3 regions of the Streptomyces sp. NPDC001536 genome follow, and region 3 is predicted to be linked to each of the others. Evidence: riboswitches for the same ligand, from Rfam matches in the RefSeq annotation. Region 3 holds a riboswitch; each other region holds the start of a gene.
What was found. A riboswitch is a leader RNA that binds a small molecule or an ion and turns the genes downstream of it on or off. The one in region 3 is predicted to bind thiamine pyrophosphate.
Positions count from the first base shown of each region.

Region 1: another riboswitch for thiamine pyrophosphate. It lies ahead of thiO (glycine oxidase ThiO); the one in region 3 lies ahead of ACFY0U_RS32970 (thiamine ABC transporter substrate binding subunit).
Region 2: another riboswitch for thiamine pyrophosphate. It lies ahead of thiC (phosphomethylpyrimidine synthase ThiC); the one in region 3 lies ahead of ACFY0U_RS32970 (thiamine ABC transporter substrate binding subunit).

Region 1 is NZ_JBIAVQ010000005.1:459,918-469,446, reverse strand. It holds gene ACFY0U_RS17645 (class II 3-deoxy-7-phosphoheptulonate synthase) at 1-881, shown strand, start outside; gene ACFY0U_RS17640 (bacterioferritin-associated ferredoxin) at 1,055-1,279, shown strand; gene bfr (bacterioferritin) at 1,276-1,755, opposite strand; gene ACFY0U_RS17630 (sulfite oxidase-like oxidoreductase) at 1,932-2,564, shown strand; gene ACFY0U_RS17625 (DUF4396 domain-containing protein) at 2,574-3,053, opposite strand; gene ACFY0U_RS17620 (deoxyribonuclease IV) at 3,130-3,990, opposite strand; gene pknB (Stk1 family PASTA domain-containing Ser/Thr kinase) at 4,039-5,964, opposite strand; gene ACFY0U_RS17610 (thiazole synthase) at 6,083-6,877, opposite strand; gene thiS (sulfur carrier protein ThiS) at 6,881-7,081, opposite strand; gene thiO (glycine oxidase ThiO) at 7,078-8,232, opposite strand; TPP riboswitch at 8,230-8,342, opposite strand; gene ACFY0U_RS17595 (hypothetical protein) at 8,395-8,745, shown strand; gene ACFY0U_RS17590 (NAD(P)/FAD-dependent oxidoreductase) at 8,778-9,529, shown strand, end outside.
Region 2 is NZ_JBIAVQ010000003.1:628,574-638,102, reverse strand. It holds gene ACFY0U_RS11870 (LacI family DNA-binding transcriptional regulator) at 1-327, shown strand, start outside; gene ACFY0U_RS11865 (metallophosphoesterase) at 529-1,599, shown strand; gene ACFY0U_RS11860 (hypothetical protein) at 1,793-2,659, shown strand; gene ACFY0U_RS11855 (winged helix-turn-helix transcriptional regulator) at 2,794-3,210, opposite strand; gene ACFY0U_RS11850 (NADP-dependent oxidoreductase) at 3,333-4,274, shown strand; gene thiC (phosphomethylpyrimidine synthase ThiC) at 4,320-6,125, opposite strand; TPP riboswitch at 6,118-6,307, opposite strand; gene ACFY0U_RS11840 (YibE/F family protein) at 6,380-8,191, shown strand; gene ACFY0U_RS11835 (SsgA family sporulation/cell division regulator) at 8,332-8,769, opposite strand; gene ACFY0U_RS11830 (IclR family transcriptional regulator) at 8,869-9,529, opposite strand, start outside.
Region 3 is NZ_JBIAVQ010000014.1:106,828-116,356, reverse strand. It holds gene frr (ribosome recycling factor) at 103-660, shown strand; gene ACFY0U_RS32995 (phosphatidate cytidylyltransferase) at 660-1,793, shown strand; gene ACFY0U_RS32990 (SRPBCC family protein) at 1,929-2,378, shown strand; gene ACFY0U_RS32985 (hypothetical protein) at 2,392-2,796, opposite strand; gene ACFY0U_RS32980 (NUDIX domain-containing protein) at 2,937-3,470, shown strand; gene rlmN (23S rRNA (adenine(2503)-C(2))-methyltransferase RlmN) at 3,513-4,619, shown strand; TPP riboswitch at 4,643-4,750, shown strand; gene ACFY0U_RS32970 (thiamine ABC transporter substrate binding subunit) at 4,829-5,902, shown strand; gene ACFY0U_RS32965 (ABC transporter permease) at 5,947-7,548, shown strand; gene ACFY0U_RS32960 (ABC transporter ATP-binding protein) at 7,548-8,570, shown strand; gene ACFY0U_RS32955 (maleylpyruvate isomerase family mycothiol-dependent enzyme) at 8,596-9,393, shown strand; gene ACFY0U_RS32950 (LAETG motif-containing sortase-dependent surface protein) at 9,453-9,529, opposite strand, start outside.

The sequences.
Region 1 (9,529 bases), on a different contig from region 3:
AGCGCCTGAAGCGGATGTACAACGCCTCCGCCTCCACGCTCAACCTGGTGCGCGCCTTCACCACCGGCGGCTACGCGGACCTGCGCCAGGTGCACGCCTGGAACCAGGACTTCGTGAAGTCGTCCCCGTCCGGGCAGCGCTACGAGCAGCTCGCGCGGGAGATCGACAACGCGCTGAACTTCATGCGGGCCTGCGGCACGGACCCGGAGGAGTTCAAGACGGTCGAGTTCTACGCCTCCCACGAGGCGCTGCTCCTCGACTACGAGTCGGCGCTGACCAGGGTCGACTCGCGTACGGGCCAGCTGTACGACGTCTCGGGCCACATGGTCTGGATCGGTGAGCGCACCCGTCAGCTGGACGGCGCGCACATCGAGTTCGCCTCGAAGATCAGCAACCCGATCGGGATCAAGCTGGGCCCGACGACCACGGCCGAGGACGCGCTCCAGTACATCGAGCGTCTCGACCCGGACCGCGAGCCGGGCCGCCTCACCTTCATCGTGCGGATGGGCGCGGACAAGGTCCGCGACAAGCTGCCCGAGCTGGTCGAGAAGGTCACCGCCTCCGGCGCGACCGTGGCCTGGGTGACCGACCCGATGCACGGCAACACCTTCGAGGCGGCCTCGGGTCACAAGACCCGTCGCTTCGACGACGTGCTGGACGAGGTCAAGGGATTCTTCGAGGTCCACAAGGGCCTGGGCACCCACCCGGGCGGCATCCACGTGGAGCTCACCGGCGACGACGTCACCGAGTGCGTGGGCGGCGGCGACGAGATCTTCGTCGACGACCTGCACCAGCGCTACGAGACGGCCTGCGACCCGAGGCTCAACCGCAGCCAGTCGCTTGACCTGGCGTTCCTCGTCGCGGAGCTGTACCGGGACTAGTAGTAGATCAGCAGGGGCTGCGCCTGTTACAGGAGCATGAGGTGGGGCGCGGATCACATACGATCCGCGCCCCACTCCACTTTTGCGGTCCCTGTCCGCCGGGTAAGGTTAGGTTAGCCTCACCGATCAATCGGGACGGCACCACCTATCGATCCCGGCGGGAGGTGAACCGCGTGTACGTCTGCAGTTGCTTCGGTGTCACCGAGCAGCAGGTCAAGAAGCACGCGGCGGACGGCGCCTGCACCCCGCGCCAGATAGCCTCCGCCTGCAAGGCGGGCACCGACTGCGGTTCCTGTGTGCGGCGCATCCAGGCGCTGCTGGGCCGGGGCGCCTGCCCCACACGTGAGCTCGCCGAGCAGAGCCAGCCGGTCCTTGCCGAGCTCAACGAGGCCGCTTAGCTCTCCGGCTGCTCGATCAGCTGCGCGATGTAGAGTGCCTCGCCGAGCTTCTCCACCAGCTCCAGCTGGGTGTCGAGGTAGTCGATGTGGTGCTCCTCGTCCTCGAGGATCGACTCGAAGATGTTCGCGGACGTGATGTCGCCCTTGGCGCGCATCACCTCGATACCGCGCTTGAGACGGTCGATCGCCTCCACCTCGACCTGCCGGTCGGCCTCGAACATCTCCTTGACCGTCTGTCCGACCCGGACGTGGAACAGGCGCTGGTAGTTCGGCAGCCCGTCCAGGAAGAGGATCCGGTCGGTGAGCACCTCGGCGTGCTTCATCTCGTCGAACGACTCGTGGCGCGTGTACTTGGCGAGCTTCGTCCAGCCGAAGTTCTCCTGCATCTTCGCGTGCAGGAAGTACTGGTTGATCGCGGTGAGCTCGCCGGTGAGCTGCTCGTTGAGGAATTCGATGACCTCGGGGTCGCCCTGCATCGCAGAGGCTCCTTCCAACCGGGGGGAACTGGCAGGTTGCGCCGCATCCTCGCACCGGTCTCGAAGATCGTCCAGTAAGTCTTCACTTAGTAAGTAAGGGCATGCTTAGTCCGATTTGAGGCGAATCAGGGAAGCCTTGGTCAGGTGCACTGCCCCGGGTCTGTCAGGATGGAGTCATGGGTCAGCCGGTGGAACGCGAGTCAGGAGAAGCGGCACGATCCCAGCTTCCGCCGGGACAGCGAATGCAACGCGGCTGGCCGGTCACGCACTACGGACCCGTCCCCAAGTTCCGCCCCGAACGCTGGGAGTTCCGCGTCTTCGGCGCCACCGCCGACGGTGAGAAGCAGTGCTGGAACCACGAGGAGTTCACGGCTCTGCCGCACACCACCGTCGTGGCCGATCTGCACTGCGTCACGAAGTTCAGCATGCTCGGCGCCGAGTGGGGCGGAGTCCCCGCCCGGACCATCCTGGACATCGCCCCGCCCGCCCCGGCCGTCACCCATGTGATGGTGTGGGCCGAGTACGGCTTCAGCTCCAACCTGCGCCTCGCGGACTTCGCCGCCGACCGCACGATCTTCGCCACCCACAAGGACGGCGAACTGCTCACCGCCGAGCACGGCTTCCCGCTCCGGCTGGTCGTCCCCCATCTGTACGCCTGGAAGGGACCCAAATGGGTCCGCGGCGTCGAGTACATGACCGCCGACCGCCGTGGCTTCTGGGAGGAGCGCGGCTACCACAACATCGGCGACCCCTGGCGGGAGCAGCGCTACTCCTACCAGGAGGTGCCCGGCGACGGGCCCGAGCTCTAGCGGCTCGGATCAGTGGTGGTACTGGTGCACCACCGCGTGGCCCTTGCCGCGGCCGATCATCCACTTGTTGACCGGTGTGGTGAGGACGAAGGCGACGGCCAGCGCGATCGCCAGCGCTCCCCAGAACAGCGGGTCGGCGAGTTCGGCGTCCATGGCCCCCGGCCACAGCACGATCACTCCGTTGTCGACCAGTTCCATCACGGCGATGGACAGGGTGTCCGCGGCCAGCGCCACCTTCAGCGCGGCGCGCAGGCCGAGGCCCGCCTTCATGACGCCGCGCAGGGTGAGCGCGTAGCCGAAGAAGAAGGCGAGGACGATCGCCAGGATCAGGGTCGGGGTGTTGCCCCAGCCGAGCGCGGTGCCGATGACCATGCCGAGCACCTCGCCGATGGCACACCCCGTGAGGCAGTGGAGGGTGGCGCGGACGGCCGTGGCCCAGCTGCCGTCCGGCTGGTGGTGAGCGTGTTCCGCGTGCGCCTGGTGCTGCATGAGTGCCCCCAATGTCAGGTTACGGTTCCTGCACCGAGCAAGAACCGTATACCCCCTAGGGGTATTCCGTAACGGGCTACGCGTCGCGCAGTTTCTTCAGCCGCTCCACGTCCGCCGCGTGCCCCTCCTTGCCACCGGGCGTCTCGATGATCAGCGGTACGCCCTCGGTGGCGGGGTGGGTCATCAGCGCCCGGAACGGGTCCTCGCCGATATGGCCGGCGCCGATGTTCGCGTGCCGGTCCTTGTGGGCGCCGACCACGTCCTTGGAGTCGTTGGCGTGGATCAGCTTCAGACGGCCCTCGCCGACGGTGTCCACCAGCAGGTCCAGGGTCTGGTGCATACCGGAGGGGCCGGTCAGGTCGTGGCCGGCCGCGAAGATGTGGCAGGTGTCGAGGCAGACGCCCAGCTTGGGATGGGCGTCCAGCGCCTCGAAGTACGGACCGAAGTCCCAGGTCCGCGAGCAGAGCGAGGCACCCTGACCGGCGGTCGACTCCAGCAGCAGAAACGGGTCGTCGTCGTGGGTCAGCTCGTCGAGCAGCGGCAGCATGTGCTCCCGGACCTGCTTGAGGGCGACGGACCGGTCCCGTCCGCCGGTCGCGCTGCCCGTGTGCACGACGACGCCGAGCGCCCCGATCTCCCGCCCGCGCCGCAGCGAGTGCCGCAGGCTCTCCACCGACTTCTCCACCGTCGCCTCGGTGTGCGAGCCGAAGTTGATCAGATACGGGGCATGGACGTACGCCGGGATCGACTCCGCCGCGCACGCCGCACGGAACTCCTCGTCCTGGCGCGGGTTGCCGACGGGCGTGGCCCAGCCGCGCGGGTTGGCGACGAAGACCTGCACGGTCTCGGCCGCGAGATCACGGGCGTAGGACAGGCCGACGGAGTTCAGACCGCCGGCCACGGGGACATGGCCGCCGACGGGGTTGCGCTGAGTCATCACCCGTCCAGGGTGTCACGCGGCGCGCGGCACCCGTGATGGAGCCCCTCAGCGGATCTCGATGGTGATCGTCGACCCCTTGGGAGCGGTCTGGCCGCCCTCCACCGACTGGCTCTTGACCGTGTCCCCGAACAGCCCGAGGAGCCCGCGGTCCTCGTCGACCTTGAAGCCGGCCCCCTCCAGCTCGGCCTTCGCGTCGTCGACACTGTCACCGACGACGTCCGGGACCTCGACCATCTCCGGGCCCTTGGAGATCGTCAGCGTCACGGTGTCGCCCTCGGCGGCCTCGCTGCCGTCCCGCGGGGTCTGCGCGGCGACCAGACCCTTGTCGTACTCGGAGTTGACCTGCTCGGAGGCGACCTTCACCTTCAGACCCGCGTCCTCCAGGTCCGCCTTCGCGTCCTCCAGGCTCTCGCCGGTGACGTCCGGGACGTCCACCGGGCTGCCCTTGCTGACGACCAGGGCGACCGCGGCGCCCGAGCGGAGCGTGGTGCCCGCCTCCGGGTCGGTGCTGATCACGAAGCCCTTGATGACGTCGTCGCTGAACTCCCGGGTCACCATGCCCGGTTCGAGGCCGTCGCCCTTGAGCCGGTCCCTCGCCTTGTCGAGCCGGAGGCCCGTGAGGTCGCCCAGCTTCACCGTCTCGGGACCCTTGGAGACGGTCAGCGTCACCGAGTCGTTGTTGCGGATCCGGGTGCCGACGGACGGGTCCGAGCCGATGACCCGGCCGCGCTTGACGGTGTCGCTGTACTCCTGCTTCACCTTGCCGACTTCCAGTCCGGCCTCGCCCAACCGGTCCCGGGCCTGCGCCTCGGTCTTGTCGATCAGCGCCGGGACCTTGGTGAACTGCCCGGAGTTGATGTACCAGACGCCGGCGCCGACACCGAGGATCAGCAGCAGGGCGACCACGATCGCGAGGGGGCCGCGCGGGGGTCCCGAACGGCGCCGGGGCGGTGGAGGCGGCGGGCTCTCGAAACGGCTCGTGCGGTTGACCGCTGTCCGCGGCTCGTCCCCGTCGACCGGCAGCGGCCTCGGCACCGTCAGTGAGCGCGGGATCACGCTCGTACGGTCCTCGGCGCCGCTGTGCGCGACGGACAGGGCCTGCGGCGGGACCAGGTCCAGCTGGTCCTCGCTGAGCGCGCCGCGCGCCGCGCGGGCCTGTGCGAGCAGGGCCACCGCGTCGTACGGGCGGATGTCCGGGGTGCGGGCGGTCGCCGACGCGACCAGCTCGTCCAGCTCGTACGCCAGCCCCGGCACGATGCCCGAGGGCGGCGGGACGTCCTCGTGGAGGTGCTTGTAGAGCACCACCGCGGGGGAGTCCCCGTCGTGCGGCTTCTCGCCGGTCAGCATCTCGTAGAGCACGACACCGCACGCGTACACGTCGACGCGGGGATCGGCGGTGCCGCTCTCGATCTGCTCCGGCGCCAGATAGGAGACCGTGCCGAGCACGGTGCCCGTGGTGTTGGTGACGGTGTCGACGGACCGGACGAGCCCGAAGTCGGCCACCTTGACCCGGCCGTCGTCGCCGATCAGCACGTTCTCGGGCTTCATGTCCCGGTGCACGAACCCCGCGCGGTGCGCGGCGCCGAGCGCGGCGAGGACCGGCTCCAGGATGTCGAGCGCGGCCCGCGGCTGGAGCGCGCCACGGTCGCGCAGCACGTCACGCAGGGTGCAGCCCGCCACGTACTCCATGGCGAGATAGACGTACGACCCGTCGGTGCCCTGGTCGAAGACCTGCACCACATTGGGGTGGGCGAGCCGGGCGACGGACTTGGCCTCGCGGATGAACCGGTCCACGAAGGTGGCGTCGGCGGCGAGGCCCGGGTGCATCACCTTCAGCGCGAGCACGCGGTCGAGGCGGGTGTCCACGGCCCGGTAGACCGTGGCCATCCCGCCGACCGCGATCCGCGCGTCCACGCGATAGCGGCCGTCGAGCACCTGCCCGACCAGAGGGTCCTGAAGGGTCGTATCCACGCAGGTGAGTGTACGAGCCGCGACTGACAGGGCCGCCGGTTCGGGCGAGATCGGGGCGGGACTGAAGCCGTCCTGTGACGGACGTCGCAACGACTTTCGGCCTGCCTCGAACGTACGTTCAGAACGCGGGGCGTTCGGGATCCAGCCGCGCCAACCCCTCCGTGGGGGACGAGGCTTCGGCGAAGTGCCGCTTGGGGATGCGCCCCGCCCGGTACGCCAGCCGGCCCGCCTCCACCGCGTGCCGCATCGCGTGCGCCATCAGCTCCGGCTCCCGGGCCCGGGTCACCGCCGAGGCGAGCATCACACCCGCGCACCCCAACTCCATCGCCAGCGCCGCGTCCGACGCCGTACCGGCCCCCGCGTCCAGGATCACCGGCACGCGCGCGTGCTCGACGATCAGCTGGAAGTTGTGCGGGTTGCGGATCCCGAGCCCGGAGCCGATGGGCGAGCCCAGAGGCATGATCGCCGCGCAGCCCACGTCCTCCAGCTTCCGCGCGAGGACGGGGTCGTCATTGGTGTACGGCAGCACCGTGAAACCGTCGTCGACCAGCGTCTCCGCGGCGTCCAGGAGCTCGATGGGGTCCGGCAGCAGGGTGCGTTCGTCGGCGATGACCTCCAGCTTGACCAGGTCGGTGCCGAGGGCCTCGCGCGCGAGGCGGGCCGTCAGCACGGCCTCGCCCGCGGTGAAACAGCCCGCGGTGTTGGGCAGCACCTCGATGCCGAGCCCGGTCAGCACGGAGAGGACCGAGCCGTGCACCGTCGGATCCACCCGCCGCATCGCGACTGTGGTCAGCTCGGTGCCGGAGGCGTTCAGCGCCCGCTCCAGCACATCCGGGCTGGGCGCGCCGCCGGTGCCCATGATCAGACGGGACGAGAAGGTCCTGCCGCCGAGGACGAAGGGATCGTCGGCCATGGGTCAGCCTCCTTGGACGGCGGTGAGGACCTCGACGCGGTCGCCCTCGCACAGGGACGTCGACGGCCACTGTCCGCGCGGGACGACGGTTTCGTTGAGGGCCGCGGCCACTCCGGCAGGGGCCGGGGCGAGGGCCCGCACGACGGTGTCGAGAGCCGTGCCGGGAGCGATCTCCCGCGGCTCTCCGTTGACGGAGATGTTCATGCGGGCAGCTCCGTGAAGGTGAAACGCCGGGGGGTGAAGGGGCGGACCTCGTCCGGGAGTTCACCCGTGGTCAGCACATGGGCCATCGCGTCGCCGGTGACCGGCGTGAGCAGCACACCGTTGCGGTAGTGACCGGTCGCCAGGAGCAGCCCCGGCAGCTCGGTCGGTCCGAGCAGCGGAGCGTTGTCGGGGGAACCGGGACGCAGCCCCGCGCGGGTCTCCGTCAGCGGCAGTTCCGTGATGCCCGGCACCAGTTCATGGGCGTCGCGCAGCAGCTCGTACACCCCGCCCGCGGTCACCGTGGTGTCCCAGCCCTGCTCCTCGCTGGTCGCCCCGATCACCAGCTCGCCGTTCTCGCGCGGCACCAGATAGACCTGGCTGCCACGGACCACGGCCCGCACGGTCCGGTTCAGGAAGGGCGCGTACCGCTGCGGCACGGTCAGCCGCAGCACCTGCCCCTTCACGGGCCGAACCGGCGGCAGGACGTCGTCGGGGACACCGGCGAGCCGTCCGCTGAGGCTGCCCCCGGCGAGCACCACCTGGGCCGCGCCCAGCCGGGTGCCGTCGGTGGCCGTGATGCCGGCGGCCCGGTCCCCCACGAGGTCCAGACGCTCGGCCCAGAGGCGGTGGAAGACCACGCCCGCGTGCTCGCACGCCGCCAACAGCGCCTTGATCAGCCGCCGGGGGTCGATCTGATGGTCGCCGTCGACCCGCAGCCCGCCGCGCACGCCCGGTGCGAGCATCGGCTCCAGACGCCGGCACTCCCGCCCGGACAGCCACTCCGACTCCAGGCCCGACTCCCGTTGCAGGGCGTGCAGTTCGCGCAGATGGGCGCGGTCGTCGGCGTCCAGCGCGACGGCGAGCGTGCCGCAGCGGCGGTAGCCGAGGTCGTGGCCGGTCAGCTCGGTGAGCTCGGCCGCGAACTGCGGATAACGGCGGGCCGAGGCCAGGTTCAGGCCCAGCAGGGTCTGCTCGCCGTAGTGCAGTTCCGTGACGGCGGCCAGCATCCCGGCGGCCACCTGGGCGGCCCCGCCGCCCGGTTCGGGATCGACGACGGCCGTGGCGAAACCGCGCTGCGCGGCCCGCCAGGCCGTGACGAGGCCGATGATTCCGCCCCCGACGACGAGGACGTCTGACGTACGTGAGGACATGGGCGTCCAGCCCCTCCCTTCGCCGGCATGACCCGGATCAGGTTCGTACGGTCGGAGGCCGGCCAGCCTCCCTCTCAGCCCGGTGCGTCCGGGCTCCCGCGAGTGCTCTACGTTGGCCACCCTAGCTCTTGGTTTTGCGCTTGTGTAAGGGAGCCCGCTGCCATGCCCCGCTCGCTGGACGGCCTCGTCCTCGCCCCCGTCGCCGACCAGGCCCCAGGTCAGGTGGGTACCCGCACCCGGTTCACGTACCACGAGAAGGACGGCGAGATCTGGGCCGAGTACACGGGCGGCGACGTCGTACGCGGGCATCTGGTGGGTACCCGGGAGGGCGACCGGCTCGACTTCCGCTACGTCCAGCTCAAGCACGACGGGACGACCTCCTCGGGGCACTGCGTGTCCACGGTCGTCGAACTGCCGGACGGGCGGGTGCGGCTGGAGGAGAGCTGGGAGTGGGAGTCGCAGTCGGGCAGCGGGACGAGCGTTGTGGAGCAGGTCACGGTGCATGACCGCTGACTGACAAATTGTCAGTTGTCTATGGTGATCCGGTGAGCGAGCAGACGGAGCAGTCTCAGCGGCGCGTGGTCGTGGTCGGCGCGGGCATGGCCGGCGTACAGACCGCGGTGGCCCTGCGCGAACAGGGTTTCACCGGCACCGTGACCCTCATCGGCGCGGAACCGCATCAGCCCTACGACCGGCCGCCGCTGTCGAAGGCCGTCCTGCTCGGCAAGGCCGAGGGCTCCGCCTTCGACGTCGACTTCGAGGCGCTCGGCATCGACCTGGAACTGGGCCGCGAGGTGCTGGGCGTCCGCCCCGCCGAGCACGAACTGGACACCGAGTCCGGGCCCGTGCCGTACGACGTCCTGGTCCTCGCCACCGGAGCCGAACCGATCCGGCTGCCCGGCGCCGAGGGCGTCCCCGGCGTCCATCTGCTGCGCACCCTCGACGACGCCGAGCGGCTGCGGCCCGTGCTCGCCCGCCAGCACGACATCGTGGTGGTCGGCGCGGGCTGGATCGGCGCCGAGTTCGCCACCGCCGCACGCGAGGCGGGCTGCGCGGTGACCGTCGTGGAGGCCGCCGAACGGCCGCTCGCGGGAGCACTGCCCGCGGAGGTGGCCGCGCCGATGTCGTCCTGGTACGCCGACGCCGGTGCCGCGCTGCGCACCCACGCGCGCGTGGAGCGGGTGCGGCCCGGCGAGGTCCTCCTGGACGACGGCACACGGCTGCCCGCGGACGCCGTCGTGGTCGGCATCGGCGCCCGCCCCGCCACGCTCTGGCTGACCGGCTCGGGCATCGAGCT
Region 2 (9,529 bases), on a different contig from region 3:
GTCTACGGGCTGTTCGACCCGAACGGCACCGACCTGCTCGCCGCCGCCCGCCGCTACGGGCTGCGGGTACCGGACGACCTGCTTCTGGTCTGCTGCAGCGAGTCCACCGTGTACGCCAGCACCGAACCGCCGATCACCACGCTCTCGCTGAAGCCGCGCCGTATCGGCACGGCCGTGGTCCAGCTCCTCATCGACGCCATCGAGGGGGTCGAATCGGACCAACCGGTCGAGCAGGTTATACCGACGGAGCTGATCGTGCGTACCTCGTCCGAGCGCCGTCCGCCCCGGACGACCGTCAGTCCGCCCCGGTCGCCCGAGGAGGAGTAGGACGAGGGCCGTCAGCAGATGGCACAGGCCCTGCCCAATCGGGGCGAAAGCCGCGGTGAACAGGAGTCTTGCTCCGATTCACCACCCCTGGGTCATCACATGGCGCGATCCGCATTCCTATGATGGGCCCACGACACCGCGGGCCGCTGCGACCAGGCAGTCCGAAGCGGTGCAGATGCGGCGTGATGGTGGAGGGGTCTGATGACTCAGGGGGCCGGTCAGGGACCCGAGGCGGAGCGGACGGCGACGTTGCGCGACTTCCGGGTGCCCGCGTACGTCCACGAGACCGGTCCGTACGGCCACAGCGCGCACCCCGGCGACGTCGTACCGGCGCACGAGGCGGACTACCCGGAGGAGTACACACCCACCGAGCGCGACCTGCCGGTCATCAACCGGGGTGACACGCTTCAGGTGGCCGTCGACCCCGCGGCGGTCCCGCAGGCCGTCGTCGGGCCGGGCGCGCTGTTCGTCGTCGGTGACGTCCACGGCTATCTGGACGAGTTGGTGGCGGCCCTTCAGGAGAAGGGCCTCGTCGACGCCGCGGGCAGCTGGTGCGCGGGCACCGCCCGGCTGTGGTTCCTCGGCGACTTCACCGACCGCGGCCCGGACGGCATCGGCGTCATCGACCTCGTGATGCGGCTGTCCGCCGAGGCCGCCGCGGCCGGCGGCTACTGCAAGGCGCTCATGGGCAACCACGAGCTGCTGCTGCTCGGCGCCAAGCGGTTCGGCGACACCCCCGTCAACTCCGGTGCGGGCACCGCCACCTTCCAGGCGGCCTGGCTGCTCAACGGCGGGCAGAAGACCGACATGGACCGTCTCCAGGACCACCACCTCCAGTGGATGGCCCGCCTCGACGCCATGGAGGAGGTCGACGGGCACCTGCTCGTCCACTCGGACACCACCGCCTACCTCGACTACGGCGACTCGATCGAGGCGGTCAACGACACCGTCCGCGAGACGATCACGCGCAACGACGCGGACGAGGTCTGGGATCTGTTCCGCAAGTTCACCAAGCGCTTCTCCTTCCGTGACGAAGGCGGCGCCGACCATGTGCGCTCCCTGCTCGACACGTACGGCGGCACCCGGATCGTTCACGGTCACAGCCCCATCCCCTACCTGCTGGGCGAGGTCGGCTCGGAGGACGGCGAGGACTCCTCGGGTCCGCTGGTCGAAGGGCCGCACGTCTACGCCGAAGGGCTGGCCATCGCGATGGACGGCGGTGTGACCATGGCCGGAAAGCTGCTGGTCCAGCAACTTCCCCTGGATATCTGAACGTTCACGGGGCAGACGACCCCCCATGCCGGACTGAGCAGAGACGGCGCAGGCCAGGGCCCAATTTCTGGAAACCCCCTGTCACCGTGTGCCGTCACCGCTCTACCATCGGCTTATCCGTAGCAGGCTCCCCTCCGTTTCTGCCCGACGGCTCACAGTCATGCGAGCCCCAAGCCCTACGGAGCATCGGGGGATGCACATGAACAGCGTTCCGCAGCACCTGCTGAGCGAGGACCGCCAGGAGTACGAGCGGATCCTCGATGAGGCGCTGCGCTCCGCCCCACACCGCCCGGAACTGGCCGCTGTGGGACAGCGGCTCAATCCCGAACAGCTGCGCACCATGGCGCTCAACGCCACCGCGATCATCACGGCGGCCGCGGCGACCGAGTACCAGCACTATGTGAAGGTCCGCGAGGAACTGCGCCATCCGGCGCCGTCCACCCCGACGTCCGTCCGTGAAACCGGCTCCGCGGAGTCGGGCTCGGGCGCGGCGGGGCTCGCCGCCACCATGGGAGAGGTCGCCGAGACCGCCGGCGCGGGCGCCGTCGCCGTCGTCGCGGTCCTGGCTCCCGTCCTCGCCGGAACCGCCGCGGCGATCTTCCTGCTGGTCGGGTACATCCTGAAGATGCTCGACCCGCAGCCGGCGTTCGCCCAGACCATGCTGACCACCGGTTGGGTGTTCGGCGCGGTGACCGCGCTGGCGATCCTGGTCGCCGCGGTCGGACTGCTGCTCACCGCCCTGCGCAACCGGCCCTCGCTGGACACCGGGCCGTACGGCGAGCTGAGCGGGGAGGTGGCCCGGGCCAGGGAAGCCTGGCGTGAGGCCCTGCTGGAGCGGGGCGTCCTGCCGTTCCTGCGGGACGCGCTGGCCGATCCCGGCACGGCGGCCGCCCTGCACCGCACGGCACCGCCCGCGCCGACCAGCCGTATGCCGAACCTCGGTTACGGCCGTCCGGGCTTCAGCAGCCCGGACGACGGCTCCGCCGGTGCCCGGCCCAGCTTCACGAGCCCGGACTACACCAGCCCGGACTTCGGCGGCCCGGAGCACCAGCCGGAGTAACCCCGGCTTGCGCCCCTCGCCGCGGGGAGACCCGCCTTCGGGGGCGCGCAAGCCGGTTGTCCGGCGGGCACGGCGTCATGGCTGGCGGAACCGGTTCCCCAGGTTGCGGGCCGGTTCTGGGTTGCGGGCCGGTTCTAGGTTGAGGAGCCGGACGGCCGGCGTTCGGCGCGTTCGTCGAACTCCTCCCGTGCCGCCCTGATGGCGGCGATGTTCGCCCGCGACCAGTCGGTGATGCTCTGCACCAGGCCGCCCACCTCCAGGCCCAGCTTGGTCAACTGGTAGTCCACGCACGGCGGCACCGTCGGATACACGGTGCGGGTCAGCAACCCCTCGCGTTCCAGCGCGCGCAGAGTCTGTGTCAGCACCTTCTGCGTCACGCCGTCCAGCCGTCGCCGCAGCTCGGCGAAGCGCATGGGGTGGCCGTCCTCGAGCGCCACCAGCACCAGCATGGTCCACTTGCTGGCGATCACGTCCAGGACGGCACGGGTCGGGCAGTCGCGCAGGAAAATCTCGACGCCGCCGTGTTCTCTCAGGTCAAAGCCGGTATCCACGAAGAACCTCGGTATCAGACAAGTGCCTTCTTCCGCAGGGGTATCGCTCGGGCCGAGCATGGAGCGCACAGAGCGCCGCCCACAGGGAACGACGCCCCGCGTCCCGCTGCCGAGGAGTCCTGATGCCCGCCCCCCGTATGCATGCCATCGTCCAGTCCGCGTTCGGCGGTCCGGAGGTGCTCACCTACGCCGAGACCGATGTGCCGGAGCCCGGTCCCGGGGAGGTGCTGCTGCGGGTCGCCGGTGCCGGAGTCAATCCGGGCGACGCGGTGCTCCGGTCCGGCCGGGTGCCGGAGCTGGTCACACTGCCCTGGACGCCGGGCAACGATGTGGCCGGTGTCGTCGAGCGGGTCGGTGAGGGTGTGACGCGGTTCGTGCCGGGCGACCGGGTGTACGGCATGCTGGCGGTCACCCGTCGCGGGGCGTACGCCGAGTTCACCGCCGTACCGGCCGACGCGCTGGCCCTCGCGCCCAAGAACCTCGACCTCGTGCACGCGGCGGCCGTGCCCCTGGTCGCGTTCACCGCCTGGCAGGCGCTGGCCGTGCTGGCGCGGGTCGAGCCCGGCGACCGGGTCCTGATCCATGCGGCGGCGGGGGGCGTCGGGCACGTCGCGGTCCAACTGGCCAAGGAGTTGGGCGCGTACGTCATCGGTACCGCGCGGTCGGCCAATCACGGCTTCCTGCGCGCTCTGGGCGCCGACGAACTGATCGACTACACCACCACCGACTTCCGAACCGCCGTGACTCCCGTGGACGTGGTCCTGGACCTGGTCGGCGGCCCCTACGGCCCACGCTCCCTCGACGTACTCCGCCCGGACGGCCTCCTCATCGGCGCCTCGATCGACCCGGGAACGGACGAACAACAGGCCACCGCCCGCGGCCTGCGCTACGTCTGGGTCACGGCCGAGCCTTCGGGAAAGACGCTGGCCCAGATCACCGAACGCATCGAGACAGGCCGCCTCCAGGTAACGGTCCAGCACACCTACCCCCTGGCCCAAGCCGCCGCGGCCCACCGCACGATCGAGGAGAAGCGCACCAACGGCAAGATCGTCCTCGTACCTTGACGAGTGGGGCCCACCAGGACACCGGGCCCCACCCAGGCAGACCGATCAGTCCGCAATCGGCAGGTACACCCTGTTGCCGCTCGCCGCGAACTCCTTCGACTTGAGTGCCATGCCCTCCTCGATCTCCTCCTGGTTCCCGCCGTGCCGGCGGCGGATGTCCTGGGAGATCTTCATCGAGCAGAACTTCGGCCCGCACATGGAGCAGAAGTGGGCCGTCTTGGCCGGCTCGGCCGGGAGCGTCTCGTCGTGGAACTCGCGGGCCGTGTCGGGGTCGAGGGCCAGGTTGAACTGGTCCTCCCAGCGGAACTCGAAGCGGGCGTCCGACAGCGCGTCGTCCCACTCCTGTGCGCCAGGGTGTCCCTTGGCGAGGTCCGCCGCATGGGCCGCGATCTTGTAGGTGATGACGCCGGTCTTCACGTCGTCACGATTGGGCAGGCCCAAGTGCTCCTTGGGCGTGACGTAGCAGAGCATCGCCGTGCCCCACCACGCGATCATCGCGGCACCGATGCCCGAGGTGATGTGGTCGTACGCCGGCGCGACATCCGTGGTCAGCGGGCCGAGCGTGTAGAACGGGGCCTCCTCGCAGATCTCCTGCTGGAGGTCGATGTTCTCCTTGATCTTGTGCATCGGGACATGGCCCGGACCCTCGATCATGGTCTGTACGTGGAAACGCTTGGCGATCGTGTTGAGTTCCCCGAGCGTCCTCAACTCGGCGAACTGCGCCTCGTCGTTGGCGTCCGCGATCGAACCCGGCCGGAGGCCGTCTCCGAGGGAGTACGTCACGTCGTACGCGGCGAGGATCTCGCAGAGTTCCTCGAAGTTCTCGTAGAGGAACGACTCCTTGTGGTGCGCCAGGCACCACGCCGCCATGATCGAGCCGCCGCGGGAGACGATGCCCGTCTTGCGGTTGGCCGTCAGCGGCACGTACGGCAGGCGGACGCCCGCGTGGACCGTCATGTAGTCCACGCCCTGCTCGGCCTGCTCGATGACCGTGTCCTTGTAGATCTCCCAGGTCAGCTCCTCGGCCTTGCCGTCGACCTTCTCCAGCGCCTGGTAGAGCGGCACCGTGCCGATGGGGACGGGGGAGTTGCGCAGGACCCACTCGCGGGTGGTGTGGATGTTGCGGCCCGTGGACAGGTCCATGACCGTGTCGGCGCCCCAGCGGGTCGCCCAGGTCATCTTCTCGACCTCCTCCTCGATGGAGGACGTCACCGCGGAGTTGCCGATGTTGGCGTTGACCTTCACCAGGAACCGCTTGCCGATGATCATCGGCTCGATCTCCGGATGGTTGACGTTGGCCGGGAGGACCGCGCGGCCGGCCGCGATCTCCTCCCGGACGACCTCGGGGGACACGTTCTCCCGCAGGGCCACGTACTCCATCTCCGGCGTGATCTCACCGCGGCGTGCGTACGCGAGCTGTGTGACCGCCTGCCCGTTTCGGCTGCGGCGCGGCAGCCGGGGCCGCCCCGGGAAGACCGCGTCGAGGTTGCGGAGGTTGCCGCCCCGCGGCGAGGTGTGCTTGATGCCGTCGTCCTCAGGACGGACGGGGCGGCCCGCGTATTCCTCGGTGTCCCCGCGGGCGATGATCCAGTTCTCCCGGAGCGGAGCCAGCCCCCGGCGGACATCGGTATCGACCAGGGGGTCGGTGTACGGACCCGATGTGTCGTACAGCGTGACCGACTGCCCGTTGGTGAGATGCACCTGACGGACCGGCACGCGCAGATCGGGGCGAGAGCCCTCGACATACGCCTTGTGCCAGCCGATGGACTTCCCGACCTCCGCGGACTGTTCGCCCTGAATGGGCTGTTCGTCCTGGCTGAAGGCAGGCGTGCGCGCGTCCTTGATGGTCATGAGACCTACTCCCTACGCCGGCATTACCCGGTAACAGGTTCGGCGGTCGACGCAGCGGCTTCCGTCTGCCGACGTTTCGTGTGGAACGTCACTCGCTGGTGACGATGTTCCACGTGAAACATCGCTGGGACGGAGGTCAGCGCCCTCTCAGCCCGGTGCTCCGAGCTCCCGCGTGTACAAAGGTGCCCCCCACGCTAGCGTCAATTCGGGCGCGGTGAACAGAGGGCCCCTGTCGTTCTTGCGATGATCGGTCGGTGACCACGACACATCAGCCCCCGTTCCCACCGCCCGAGCCTCCTCGTAGGCCCGGCTCCGGAAACGGGCCCGGCAACGGGCCCGGACCCGCACGCGGGCAGGGGGCGGGGTACGGCCCGGGCCCTCGCCCGGGCCCCGGCTCCGGCGACTGGCACGAGCAGGGAAACGGCACCGGGGGCGGGTTCGGGCAGGAGCCCGGATCGGGTCGGGGGTTCGGACAGGGGCCTGGTTCGGGTGGCCGGTTCGAGCAGGAGCCCGGATCGGGGGGCCGGTTCGAGCAGGGGCCCCAATCCGGGGGCCGGTTCGAGCAGGAGCCCCAATCCGGGGGCCGGTTCGAGCAGGGCCCCGGTTCCGACGGCGGTCACGACCACGGCGCCGGTGGCGGGCACGGGCATGGCACCGGTTCCGGCGGCGGAGGCACGGGCGGTGGTAGTGGCGGCGGCGGTCGCGGTGGCGGCGGACACGGTCACTCGCACAGCCACAGTCACGGCCCGGCGGCTCCCGTCTCCCAGCACCTGCGCAAGGTCATCGCCGCGATCCTCATCCCCTTCGGCGTCGCCGTGATCGTCGGGCTCGCCGTGCTGTGGCCCGGGGGCGCGCCGGGTCATGAGCGCACCGGCGTCGGCTTCGACCGGCAGACCCAGCAGGCCACGGTCACCGAGGTCGTGAACGTCAGCTGCAAGTCGGTGAACGCCTCCGGCGAGACCCCGACCGGCGACACCTCCACCGCCGAGGGTTCCTCCGCTCAGCAGCAGGCCGACGGCGAATGCAAGAAGGCGACGATCCGCGTCGACACCGGGGACGACAAGGGCCGTACGTTCACCGAGATCGTGCAGCCGGACCAGTCACGGCAGTTGCACCAGGGCGAGAAGGTCGTGGTCGCCTACGAGCCCTCCGCCCCCAAGGACCTGCAGTACTCGGTCACCGACGTGAACCGCAGGCTCCCCATGGCGTTGCTCGCCGGCATCTTCGCTGTCGCCGTCGTGGTCGTCGGGCGGTTGCGGGGCGTCATGGCGCTGGTCGCGCTGGCCATCAGCTTCCTGATCCTGAACTTCTTCATCCTGCCCGCGATCCTGCAAGGTTCGAACCCGTTGGTCGTGGCCGTGATCGGGTCGAGCGCCATCATGCTGATCGCCCTGTATCTGTGCCACGGGCTGTCGGCGAGAACATCCGTCGCGGTGCTCGGCACACTGATCTCGCTGCTGTTGATCGGCGTGCTCGGCTCGCTGTTCATCGACTGGGCCGCGCTCACCGGCAACACGGACGACAACACCGGCCTGATCCACGGTCTGTACCCGTCGATCGACATGAGCGGTCTGCTGCTCGCCGGCATCATCATCGGTTCGCTCGGTGTCCTCGACGATGTGACGGTCACCCAGACATCGGCGGTGTGGGAACTGCACGAGGCCAACCCGTCGATGGGCTGGCGCGATCTGTACCGCGCGGGCATCCGCATCGGCCGCGACCACATCGCGTCCGTCGTCAACACGCTCGTCCTCGCGTATGCGGGCGCCGCCCTGCCGCTGCTGCTGCTCTTCTCCATCGCGCAGAGCAGCGTGGGGACGGTCGCCAACAGCGAGCTCGTCGCCGAGGAGATCGTGCGCACGCTGGTGGGCTCGATCGGCCTGGTCGCGTCCGTGCCGGTGACGACCGCCCTCGCGGCTCTGGTGGTGTCGGCCGACCGGCCGACGCTCCCGTCCGGGGCGGCACCGGTGGGCGGAGGGCCGGCTCCGACGGGCGCCCAGTCGATGTCCGCGGGCACACAGCCGGCCGCGGCACGGGGCGGGCGCGGGCGGCGACGCAAGCGCTGACTCCTGCATCTGCTGTCACAGGGGCTGTACGGCGCCGTACAGCCCCTGTGGCCTACCCCAGGCCCCCTGGAGGAGAAGCGTTCCTGCGCGGGCCCCACGCCCGCGCTGAAGCGTTACGCCCCCCACATGGCCGTAACGCTTCAGCCCGCGCTCTGTTCCTCCGCCAGAATCCGGTCCAGGGCCTCCTCGAGATGGGCGTCGAAGTCGCCGAGCGCCCCCTCCTGGCCCAGCGGCACCAACTTGTCGGTGCGGTCGAGGAAGGCGATGAGCGGCGCCGCCGAGGAGCGGAACAGCGCCTGGTCGACGCCGACCTGAAGACGGATCAGGACCTCACCGAGCGTGTCCGCCTCGGCCGGCGCGATACGCACGTCCCCGTCCCCGCACGGCCGCCCCACGCCGTCGATCAGCAGCTCACGCCCGAACGCCCAGGTCACCGGCGCGTCACCGGGCAGATGGAAGGTGAGCCGCACGGCGTAGGGATCGCAGGTCTCGTAGCGCAGTTCCACCGGGATGCGGAAGGAGAGCTCCTCGGACACGAGAAAGCTCATCATGACCTCTGCCTGTACGGACTCACCCATCGTCTACCCCGTCATCTGCCGTCGACTGGCCGGGAATGATCCCTTTGACTGTGGTGGAAGTTTGCTGAACGTACACGGGAGATCACAAGGAGTGAGTTTTCAGATACTGATAGAGATCGCGAGCGACCCGAGAAGACGCCCGACCTCGCTCTGCAACTGACGACTGGCGTCAACCAGTCGGTCGGCCTGGTGGACGGGCAGCGAGATGGCCATCGCCCCGGCGGTGGTGCCCACAGTGATCGGAATCGCGGCGCAGACCGTCCCCAGCGCGTACTCCTGCCGTTCGAAGACCGGTTCCATCCGCCGTGTCCGGTCCAGACGCCGCAGCAGCGTGCGGCTGTCCCGCACGGTGTACGGGGTGATGGCCTGAACGGGGTAGCGGTCCAGGTGGTCGCGGCGGTCGTCCTCGTCGAGTTGAGCGAGCAGGCACTGGCCGATGGCGTGCGCGTGAGCCGTCTCGCGGAAGTCCGCCCATTCCTCGACCGCCGGGTTCCCCGGGGTGTCGGAGACGCACATGACCTCGATCTCGCCGTCCTGGTAGATCGCGTAGTACACGGGTACGCCGATGGCATCGCGCCAGTGGGCCAGTGTCTCGGCAATCGTGCTGCGACGTTTCTGCTGTGCTCCGCTGCTGCTCAGCCGTTCGGCCGCCTCACCGAGGAAGAACAGGCCCTTGTCCCGGTGCAGATATCCCTCGTGGACCAGGGTGCGCAGCAGGTGGTAGGCGGTGGGCAGGGCGAGTCCGGTCTCGCGGGCCAGT
Region 3 (9,529 bases):
GCCGGTCGGGAACCGTGCAGGAAGAAGACGCGACGCAGCCGGCCGCCGCCCCTCACCAAGGAACCGCAGCCGGGCCTCACTCAAGACACGCAGGAGCAAGTGGTGATCGAAGAGACCCTCCTCGAGGCCGAGGAGAAGATGGAGAAGGCCGTCGTGGTCGCCAAGGAGGACTTCGCCGCGATTCGCACCGGTCGTGCGCACCCGGCGATGTTCAACAAGATCGTGGCCGACTACTACGGCGCGCCGACGCCGATCAACCAGCTGGCTTCGTTCTCCGTGCCGGAGCCGCGCATGGCCGTGGTGACCCCGTTCGACAAGAGCGCGCTGCGCAACATCGAGCAGGCGATCCGCGACTCCGACCTGGGCGTCAACCCGAGCAATGACGGCAACATCATCCGTGTGGTGTTCCCCGAGCTCACCGAGGAGCGCCGCCGCGACTACATCAAGGTCGCCAAGGGCAAGGCGGAGGACTCCCGGGTGTCCATCCGCTCGGTCCGCCGCAAGGCCAAGGACGCGATCGACAAGCTCGTCAAGGACGGCGAGGTCGGCGAGGACGAGGGCCGCCGTGCGGAGAAGGAGCTCGACGACGCTACGCACAAGTACGTCGCCCAGGTGGACGAGCTCCTGAAGCACAAGGAAGCGGAGCTTCTCGAGGTCTGATGAACGACTCTTCCTGGGGAGCGCCGCCACAAGCCGGGTACTGGGGGCCGTCCGACCAGGGGCCTGTCCAGGGGGCTGCCCCGGCGGGTCCCGCGTACGATGCGCCTGAGGCGCAGCACACTCGCCCCATGCCCATCGTGCCTGACGGACCCGCCGTGCCCCGATACGGCGACGACCAGGATGACGACCGGGGGGCCGCTCGGCTGAGCGGCCCCTTGTTCCGCGACGAAACCACGTCGGCGCAGCCCCATGCGGCGGCGCCGCAGAATCCGGAGCCCATGCCCGACGTCCCGCAGCCGGCTCCCGCGCCGCAGAAGAAGAGCGCGGGGCGGGATCTGGGTGCGGCCATAGGGGTCGGTGTCGGACTCGGTGCGGTGATCGTCGCGTCCTTGTTCGTCGTCAAGGCCGTCTTCGTCGGCGTCATCGCGGTCGCCGTCGTCGTCGGACTGTGGGAGCTGACGTCCCGGCTCGATGAGCGCAAGGGCATCAAGGCGCCCCTCGTGCCGCTGGCGGTCGGCGGTGCGGCCATGGTCGTCGCCGGGTACGTCCGGGGCGCCGAGGGTGCCTGGGTGGCGATGGCGCTCACCGCGCTCGCCGTCCTGGTCTGGCGGATGACCGAGCCGCCCGAGGGCTATCTGAAGGACGTCACCGCGGGCGTCTTCGCGGCGTTCTACGTGCCGTTCCTGGCGACGTTCGTCGCGATGATGCTCACCGCGGACGACGGTGCGTTCCGTGTCATGACGTTCCTGGTCCTGACGGTCGTCAGCGACACCGGGGCGTACGCCGTCGGCTGGCGCTTCGGCCGGCACAAGCTCGCGCCGCGCATCAGCCCCGGCAAGACCCGCGAGGGGCTGCTCGGCGCGGTGTCGTTCGCGATGGCCGCGGGTGCGCTGTGCATGCACTTCCTGATCGACGACGGCACCTGGTGGCAGGGCCTGCTGCTGGGCCTCGCGGTGGCGGCCAGCGCGACGCTGGGCGACCTCGGCGAGTCGATGATCAAGCGGGACCTCGGCATCAAGGACATGGGCACGCTGCTGCCGGGCCACGGCGGCATCATGGACCGGCTGGATTCCCTGCTGCCGACGGCGCCGGTGGTGTGGCTGCTGCTGGTGCTGTTCGTCGGTTCCGGCTGATCGTTTCGGTATCCGGGAGAAGCCCCCGCTTCGGTGGGGGCTTCTTCCGTTCCGGCGGTCCTGTTCTCCCGACCGCTCCGGTGGGACGATTCCCCTGTAAGCCCTCGAAGGGGATCGCCCTGGAAGGAGGGCGTCATGTCCGCCATCCGTGAAGTGATCGACGTCGACCGCAGTCCCGAAGACGTCTACGCGTATATCACCGACCCCTCCCACCTGCCGGAGTGGCAGCTGAGCGCCGTCAAGGCCGAGCAGCTCGACGAGGGGCCCCTCCACGCCGGCTCCCGGGTCCGGGTCATCCGGCGCATCGGGAACCGTGAGATGCCGGTGACCGTCGAGTTCGACCGGCTCGACCCGCCGTACAGCTGGGATCTGCACGGCATCGAAGGCCCTGTCAGGCCACGTACCCACGGGGAGATCGAGGCGCTCGACGAAGGGCGCCGCTCCCGCGTGACGATAGAGATCGACTTCGAGGGGCACGGCCTCGGCAAGGCCCTGGTACCCCTCGTCGTCCGCCCGCAGGTCCGCAAGGAGCTCCCGCGGGACGAGCAGTTGCTCAAGGAGTGCCTGGAGCGGCCCATCACATAGGGGCGCCCGCCATTCAGGACGTGCAGACGTCCTTGAGCTCATTCGCGGCGGCGTCGATCCGGCTGCTGTCCGGGTCGGTGTCGCCGTCGAGGATGGACCTGTTGTAGTCCTCGATGGCCTTGTTCAGGTCGTCGACGGCCTTGTCGACCTCGCTGTCGTCCGCGTCGTCGTTGATCTTGTCGAGGTTCTTCTCGATGGTGTCGATGGAGTCGTCGGTCTTCGACGGGTCCTTCGCCGCGTCCCAGCCGGCCTCGTGGATCGCCTTGAGACTGTCGGCGATCGTGTCGGCGTTGGTGAGGCAGTCGAGCGCATCGTCGGTGTCCTCGCAGCCGGTGAGGAGCCCGGCGGTCAGTGCGACGGCGGCGACAGTGGTGGCGACGGCGGCGATACGGCGTCCGCGTCGGCGGTTGACGGCCATGGAACGGTCCCCTCGTGGAAGGCACAGCGCGCTGCTGCGAACTGTGTGCCGTCCACGATTCCGCCGTAGGGTCCCCTGCTACGAGGCAGCTGCCTCCCGTATGGGTGGTGGAGCGGGCTACACCGTGAGGGGCGGGGCGTATGTGGGTTCCGGACAGCCTGGGTCAGCTGCGGGAGTGGCTGGAGAGGAGCGGGATCCCTCATGAGTCGTGGGGGACCGACGGGACCAAGTCCGTGCGGCACCTGTGGGACGAGATCGAGGCGGGGGAGACGACCCTGGACTCCGAGCCGCCCTTGCGTCGCGTCACCGTCGTCACCCTGCGCGTCCGGCAGGGCGGCAAGGAGCTCGTGGAGATCGCGCAGCTGATGGCCGACGGCTCATGGCGTCCCAGGAACGAGGCCCCCGCCGAGAAGAGGAAGCCCGGCGAGGAAGTCTCCGACACGGCACGGCGGTGCGTGGCCGAGGAACTCGGAGTCGAAGGTCCCGGAGTCGTCGTGGGCTCCGTTTCCGAACGGCGGCTGCGCAGGGACTCGTCACCCTCGTATCCCGGTCTGGCGTCCGAGTACGTCTTCCACGACGTCGACGTCGAGGTGCCGGGCCTTTCCTCGTGGAACTTCTGGACCAGGGAGGTCGGCGACGGCGTGGTTTCCGCCCATCTCTGGGCCTGGCGGTAGCCGACTGGGGCACTCCGGTTGATCTGCGACACTGGTATGACCATGCCCAAGCCCGGAGAACTCACTTTCGTCGCCCCCCGCGGAGCCAAGAAGCCGCCGCGGCACCTTGCCGATCTCACTCCTGCCGAGCGCAAGGATGTCGTGGCCGAGATCGGTGAGAAGCCGTTTCGTGCCAAGCAGCTCTCGCAGCACTACTTCGCGCGGTACGCGCACGATCCGGAGCAGTGGACCGACATCCCGGCCGCGGCCCGGCCCAAGCTCCAGGAGGCGCTGCTTCCTGAGCTGATGACCGTCGTACGGCATCTGTCGACCGACCAGGGGACCACGCGCAAGACGCTGTGGCGGCTGTTCGACGGGACGCTCGTGGAGTCGGTGCTGATGCGGTACCCGGACCGGGTGACCATGTGCATCAGCTCGCAGGCCGGGTGCGGGATGAACTGTCCCTTCTGCGCCACCGGGCAGGCGGGCCTCGACCGCAATCTGTCCACCGCCGAGATCGTCCACCAGATCGTGGACGGGATGCGGGCGCTCAGGGACGGGGACGTGCCCGGTGGGCCCGCGCGGCTCTCCAACATCGTCTTCATGGGCATGGGTGAGCCGCTCGCCAACTACAAGCGGGTCGTGCAGTCCATCCGCGCCCTCACCGACCCCGCCCCCGACGGGCTCGGCATCTCGCAGCGCGGCATCACCGTCTCCACCGTCGGGCTCGTGCCGGCCATCCACCGGTTCGCCGACGAGGGCTTCAAGTGCCGGCTCGCGATCTCGCTGCACGCGCCGGACGACGAACTGCGCGACACCCTCGTACCCGTGAACACCCGGTGGAAGGTGCGCGAGGTGCTCGAGGCCGGGTTCGACTACGTCGAGAAGTCGGGCCGTCGGCTGTCCATCGAGTACGCCCTCATCCGGGACATCAACGACCAGGCCTGGCGTGGTGACCGGCTCGGGCGGCTGCTCAAGGGCAAGCCCGTGCATGTCAATCTCATTCCGCTGAACCCGACTCCCGGGTCCAAGTGGACCGCCTCCCGGCCCGAGGACGAGAAGGCCTTCGTCGAGGCCATCGCCGCGCACGGGGTGCCCGTCACCGTTCGGGACACCCGTGGGCAGGAGATCGACGGGGCCTGCGGTCAGCTGGCGGCGGGCGAGCGGTAACCTGAGCCCGTACGTACATCTTCATATTCCGACAGGGGAGCGCCACAGCGCTGAGAGTGCGGCAATCGGGCCGCAGACCCTCCGAACCTGGCCCAGGTCATTCTGGGTAGGGAGATCGGTCATTACTCAAGCTGTTGCGCCCTGCCCGGAGCCTCTCAGAGGTTCCGGGCAGGGCCGCGTCTCTTCCTGGTCAACCCAGGAGGAATCCAGTGAGCATCACCAAGAAGGCCACGGTCTTCGCCGTCGGGTTCGGTCTCCTCGCGCTGTCCGCGTGCGGGTCGTCCGACAGCGGTGAGTCGTCCGGCGACTCCACGACCGTCACCCTCGTCAGCCACAACTCGTGGGCTGTCTCCAAGAGCGTGCTCGCCGCGTTCGAGAAGGAGTCCGGGTACAAGGTCAAGGTCCTTGAGGACGGCGACGCCGGGCAGGCCGTCAACAAGGCGATCCTGACCAAGGACAACCCGCAGGGCGACGTCTTCTTCGGCGTCGACAACACCCTGCTGTCGAGGGCGCTCGACAACGGGCTGTTCCAGTCGTACGAGGCGAAGGGCGCCGATGAGATCAAGGCCGGGTTCCGGGTCGACGGGGACAAGGTCACGCCGATCGACACCGGCGACATCTGCGTCAACTACGACAAGGCCTACTTCAGCGAGCACAAGCTGGCCCCGCCGACGTCGTACGACGATCTGATCAAGCCCGCCTACAAGAACCTCCTCGTCACCGAGAACGCCTCCACCTCCTCGCCGGGCCTCGGCTTCCTCCTCGGCACCGCCGCCAAGTACGGCGACGACGGCTGGCAGGACTACTGGACCAAGCTCAAGGCCAACGGCGTGAAGGTCGTCGACGGCTGGGAGCAGGCCTACAACGAGGAGTTCTCGGGGTCCGCCGGCGGCAAGAAGGCCAAGGCCGACCGGCCGCTCGTCGTCTCCTACGCCTCCTCGCCGCCCGCCGAGGTCATCTACGCCGACCCGAAGCCGACGAGCGCGCCGACCGGGGTCGCCGAGGGGACCTGCTTCCGGCAGGTCGAGTACGCGGGCCTGCTGAGCAACGCCGAGAACAGCAAGGGCGGCAAGGCGCTCCTCGACTTCCTGCTCACCAAGGAGTTCCAGGACGACATGCCGCTGAACATGTTCGTCTACCCGGTGCGGGAGGGCGCCCAGGTTCCGGCCGAGTTCACGAAGTACGGGCCGCAGGCGAAGGATCCCGAGACCATGGACCCCGCCAAGATCGCCGACAACCGTGACCAGTGGGTCAAGTCGTGGACCTCGCTCGTACTGAAGTAGCCCCGCGCGGGAGCCTCAAGGGAAACGCGGCGCGGCTCGGCCTCATGGCCCTGCCCGTCGCGTTCTTCGGGGTCTTCTTCGCCTGGCCCGTCGCCGCGATCGTGGCGCGCGGGCTCAAGGCCGACGGCACCTGGCAGGTCGGCCGGATCACGGACGTGCTCGCCCAGTCCGACATCCGGCACGTCCTGTGGTTCACCACCTGGCAGGCCCTCGCCTCCACCGCGCTCACCCTGCTGATCGCGCTGCCCGGCGCCTATGTCTTCGCCCGTTTCGACTTTCCCGGCAAGCAGATCCTGCGGGCGGTCGTGACGGTCCCGTTCGTCTTGCCGACGGTCGTCGTGGGTACGGCGTTCCTGGCGCTCGTGGGGCGCGGGGGGCTGCTCGACGAGCTGTGGGGCGTACGGCTGGACACGACCGTGTGGGCGATCCTGCTCGCGCACGTCTTCTTCAACTACGCCGTCGTCGTACGCACGGTCGGCGGGCTCTGGTCGCAGCTCGACCCGCGGCAGGAGGAGGCCGCGCGGATGCTGGGCGCCTCGCGCCTCGCGGCCTGGCGGAAGGTGACCCTGCCCGCGCTCGGCCCCGCCGTGGCCGCCGCCGCCCTCATGGTGTTCCTGTTCACCTTCACCTCCTTCGGCGTGGTGCAGATCCTCGGCGGACCGACCTTCTCCACCCTCGAAGTGGAGATCTACCGCCAGACCTCGGAGATCTTCGACCTCGCCACGGCCGCGGTCCTCACGATCGTCCAGTTCGTGGCCGTGGGCGCGATCCTCGCCCTGCACGCCTGGACCGTACGGCGACGGGAGAGCGAGCTGCGGCTGGTGGACGCGTCCATGACGGCCCGGCGGCCGCGCGGGCCGGGGCAGTGGGCGCTGCTGGGCGGGGTGCTGCTCACCGTCGTCGTCCTCCTGCTGCTGCCGCTCGCCGTGCTGGTGCGGCGTTCGCTCGACGCTCCCGACTTCGGGTACTACCGGGCGCTGACGAAGTCCGACGGCGGAGTGTTCCTGGTGCCCCCGATCGAGGCGATCGGCAACTCCCTGTCCTATGCCGTCGCCGCCACCGCCATCGCGGTGCTGATCGGCGGTCTCGCCGCGGCCGCGCTGACCCGGCGGGACGCGGGGCGGTTCGTACGGGGCTTCGACGCGCTGCTGATGCTGCCGCTGGGGGTGTCCGCGGTGACCGTCGGGTTCGGGTTCCTGATCGCCCTCGACGAGCCGCCGCTGGATCTGCGGGCATCGTGGATCCTGGTGCCGCTCGCGCAGGCGCTGGTCGGGGTGCCCTTCGTCGTACGGACCATGCTGCCCGTGCTGCGAGCCGTCGATCACCGTCTGCGGGAGGCCGCGGCCGTGCTCGGGGCGTCGCCCTGGCGGGTGTGGCGGGAGGTCGATCTGCCCCTGGTGCGGCGGGCGTTGCTGATCGCGGCCGGGTTCGCGTTCGCCGTGTCGCTGGGGGAGTTCGGGGCGACCGTGTTCATCGCGCGGCCCGACAACCCGACGCTGCCGGTCGCGGTGGCGCGGCTGCTGGGGCGGGCCGGGGAGCTCAACTACGGCCAGGCGATGGCCCTTTCGACGATTCTGATGGTGGTGTGCGCGGTGGCGCTGCTGGTCCTTGAGCGGCTGCGGACCGATCGGACGGGGGAGTTCTGATGCTGCTGAGCCTTCAGGGCGCCACGGTCCGCTTCGGCGGGCGGGCGGTGCTGGACGGGGTCGACCTGTCGGTCGCCGAGCACGAGATCGTGTGTGTGCTCGGGCCCAGCGGGAGCGGGAAGTCGACGCTGCTGCGGGCGGTGGCCGGGCTGCAACACCTGGACGAGGGACGGGTGTCGCTCGACGGGCACGACCAGGCGGGGGTGGCCGCGCACAAGCGCGGGGTCGGGCTGATGTTCCAGGACCATCAGCTGTTCCCGCAGCGGGACGTGGGCGGGAACGTGGCGTTCGGGCTGCGGATGCACGGGGCTTCCAAGGGCGAACAGGCCGATCGGGTACGGGAGTTGCTCGACCTCGTCGGGCTTCCGGGCGCCGGTCGCCGTGCCGTCGCCTCGCTGTCCGGCGGTGAGCAGCAGCGGGTCGCGCTGGCCCGCGCCCTCGCGCCCCGGCCCCGGCTGCTGATGCTGGACGAGCCGCTCGGACAGCTGGACCGCTCGCTGCGGGAGCGGCTCGTGGTCGAACTGCGGGAACTGTTCGGGCGGTTGGGGACCACCGTGCTCGCGGTCACCCACGACCAGGGCGAGGCCTTCGCGCTCGCCGACCGGGTCGTCGTGATGCGGGACGGGCGGATCGCCCAGTCCGGTACGCCCCTTGAGGTGTGGCAGCGGCCCGCGGACGAGTTCGTGGCCCGTTTCCTCGGCTTCGAGAACGTCGTGGAGGGCATGGTCGGCGGCGAGGCCGCGGACACGCCCTGGGGCAAGCTGCCGGTCCCGGTGGGGAGCGCGCAGGGTCTGCGGAGTCTGCTGGTGCGGCCCGCGGGCGTGCGGCTCGTGGGCGCCGACGAGGGGCTGCCCTGCACGGTCGCCGCCCGCACCTTCAAGGGCACGCATGTCGCCGTACGCCTGCGCCCGGAGGGGGACGCGCCGCACCTTGAGGCGGCGTGCGCCCTGCGGGCGGCGCCGGAGGTCGGGGACCGGGTCGGCGTGGAGTTCGACGCGGCCGAAATCGTCGTGCTCGGCTGATCCCGGTCCCCATAGGGTGCGGGGCATGACGCCGCTTGCCCATGACCGCTACTGCGACGAGATCACCCACCAGGTCGGCCTGTTGAGGTCCGTGGTGACCTCGGGCGCCGATCTGTCCGTCACCGTGCCCACCTGCCCCGACTGGTCGCTGGAGCGGCTGGTGCGGCACACCGGCGGGGCCCTGCGCTGGGTGGAGCTGATGGTGCGCACCAGGGCCGAGGCCGAAGTCCCCGAGGAACAGGTGCCCTTGGGCCAGGGGCCCGAGGCCACGGGAGACGCGGCCGCACTGGACGCGTGGCTCGCCGAGACCGGTGAGATGCTCGTCGGCACGCTGCGGGAGGCCGGGGCGGACACGAAGGTGTGGGCCTGGGCCGGTATCCCCACCTCCGGCTTCTGGGCTCGCCGGATGGTCCACGAGCTCACGGTCCACCGCGCCGACGCCACCCTCGCCGCCGGGCTGCCCTACGAGGTCGCGCCGGACATCGCCGCCGACGCGATCGACGAATGGCTCCAGATCGTGGAGTTCGCACAGCGGACCATGCCGCACGACGAGGCCAGTGAGCTGAGAGGCGCCGGGCGCAGCATCCATCTGCACGCCACCGACGGCACGCCCGCGCTGGATGCCGAGTGGCTGGTCGAGCTGACCGACGACGTCATCGTCTGGCGGCGCGGGCACGAGAAGGCGACGGTCGCGCTCCGGGGTCCGCTGACCGCCGTCATGCTCGCCTTCTACCGTCGACTGCCCCTGGACAGCCCGGAGCTGGAGGTGCTGGGCGATCGGCGGCTGCTGGAGTTCTGGCTGGAGCGGGCCACCTTCGGCTGACACGACGGTGGCCCGCCCCCTGACGGAGAACGGGCCACAGCGGTACTGCTCGCGAGACGTCAGCGGCTGCTGCTCGCCCCACGACGACGCATGCCGAAGAAGACCGCGCCGCCACCGATGGCGACCAGGGCCGCCG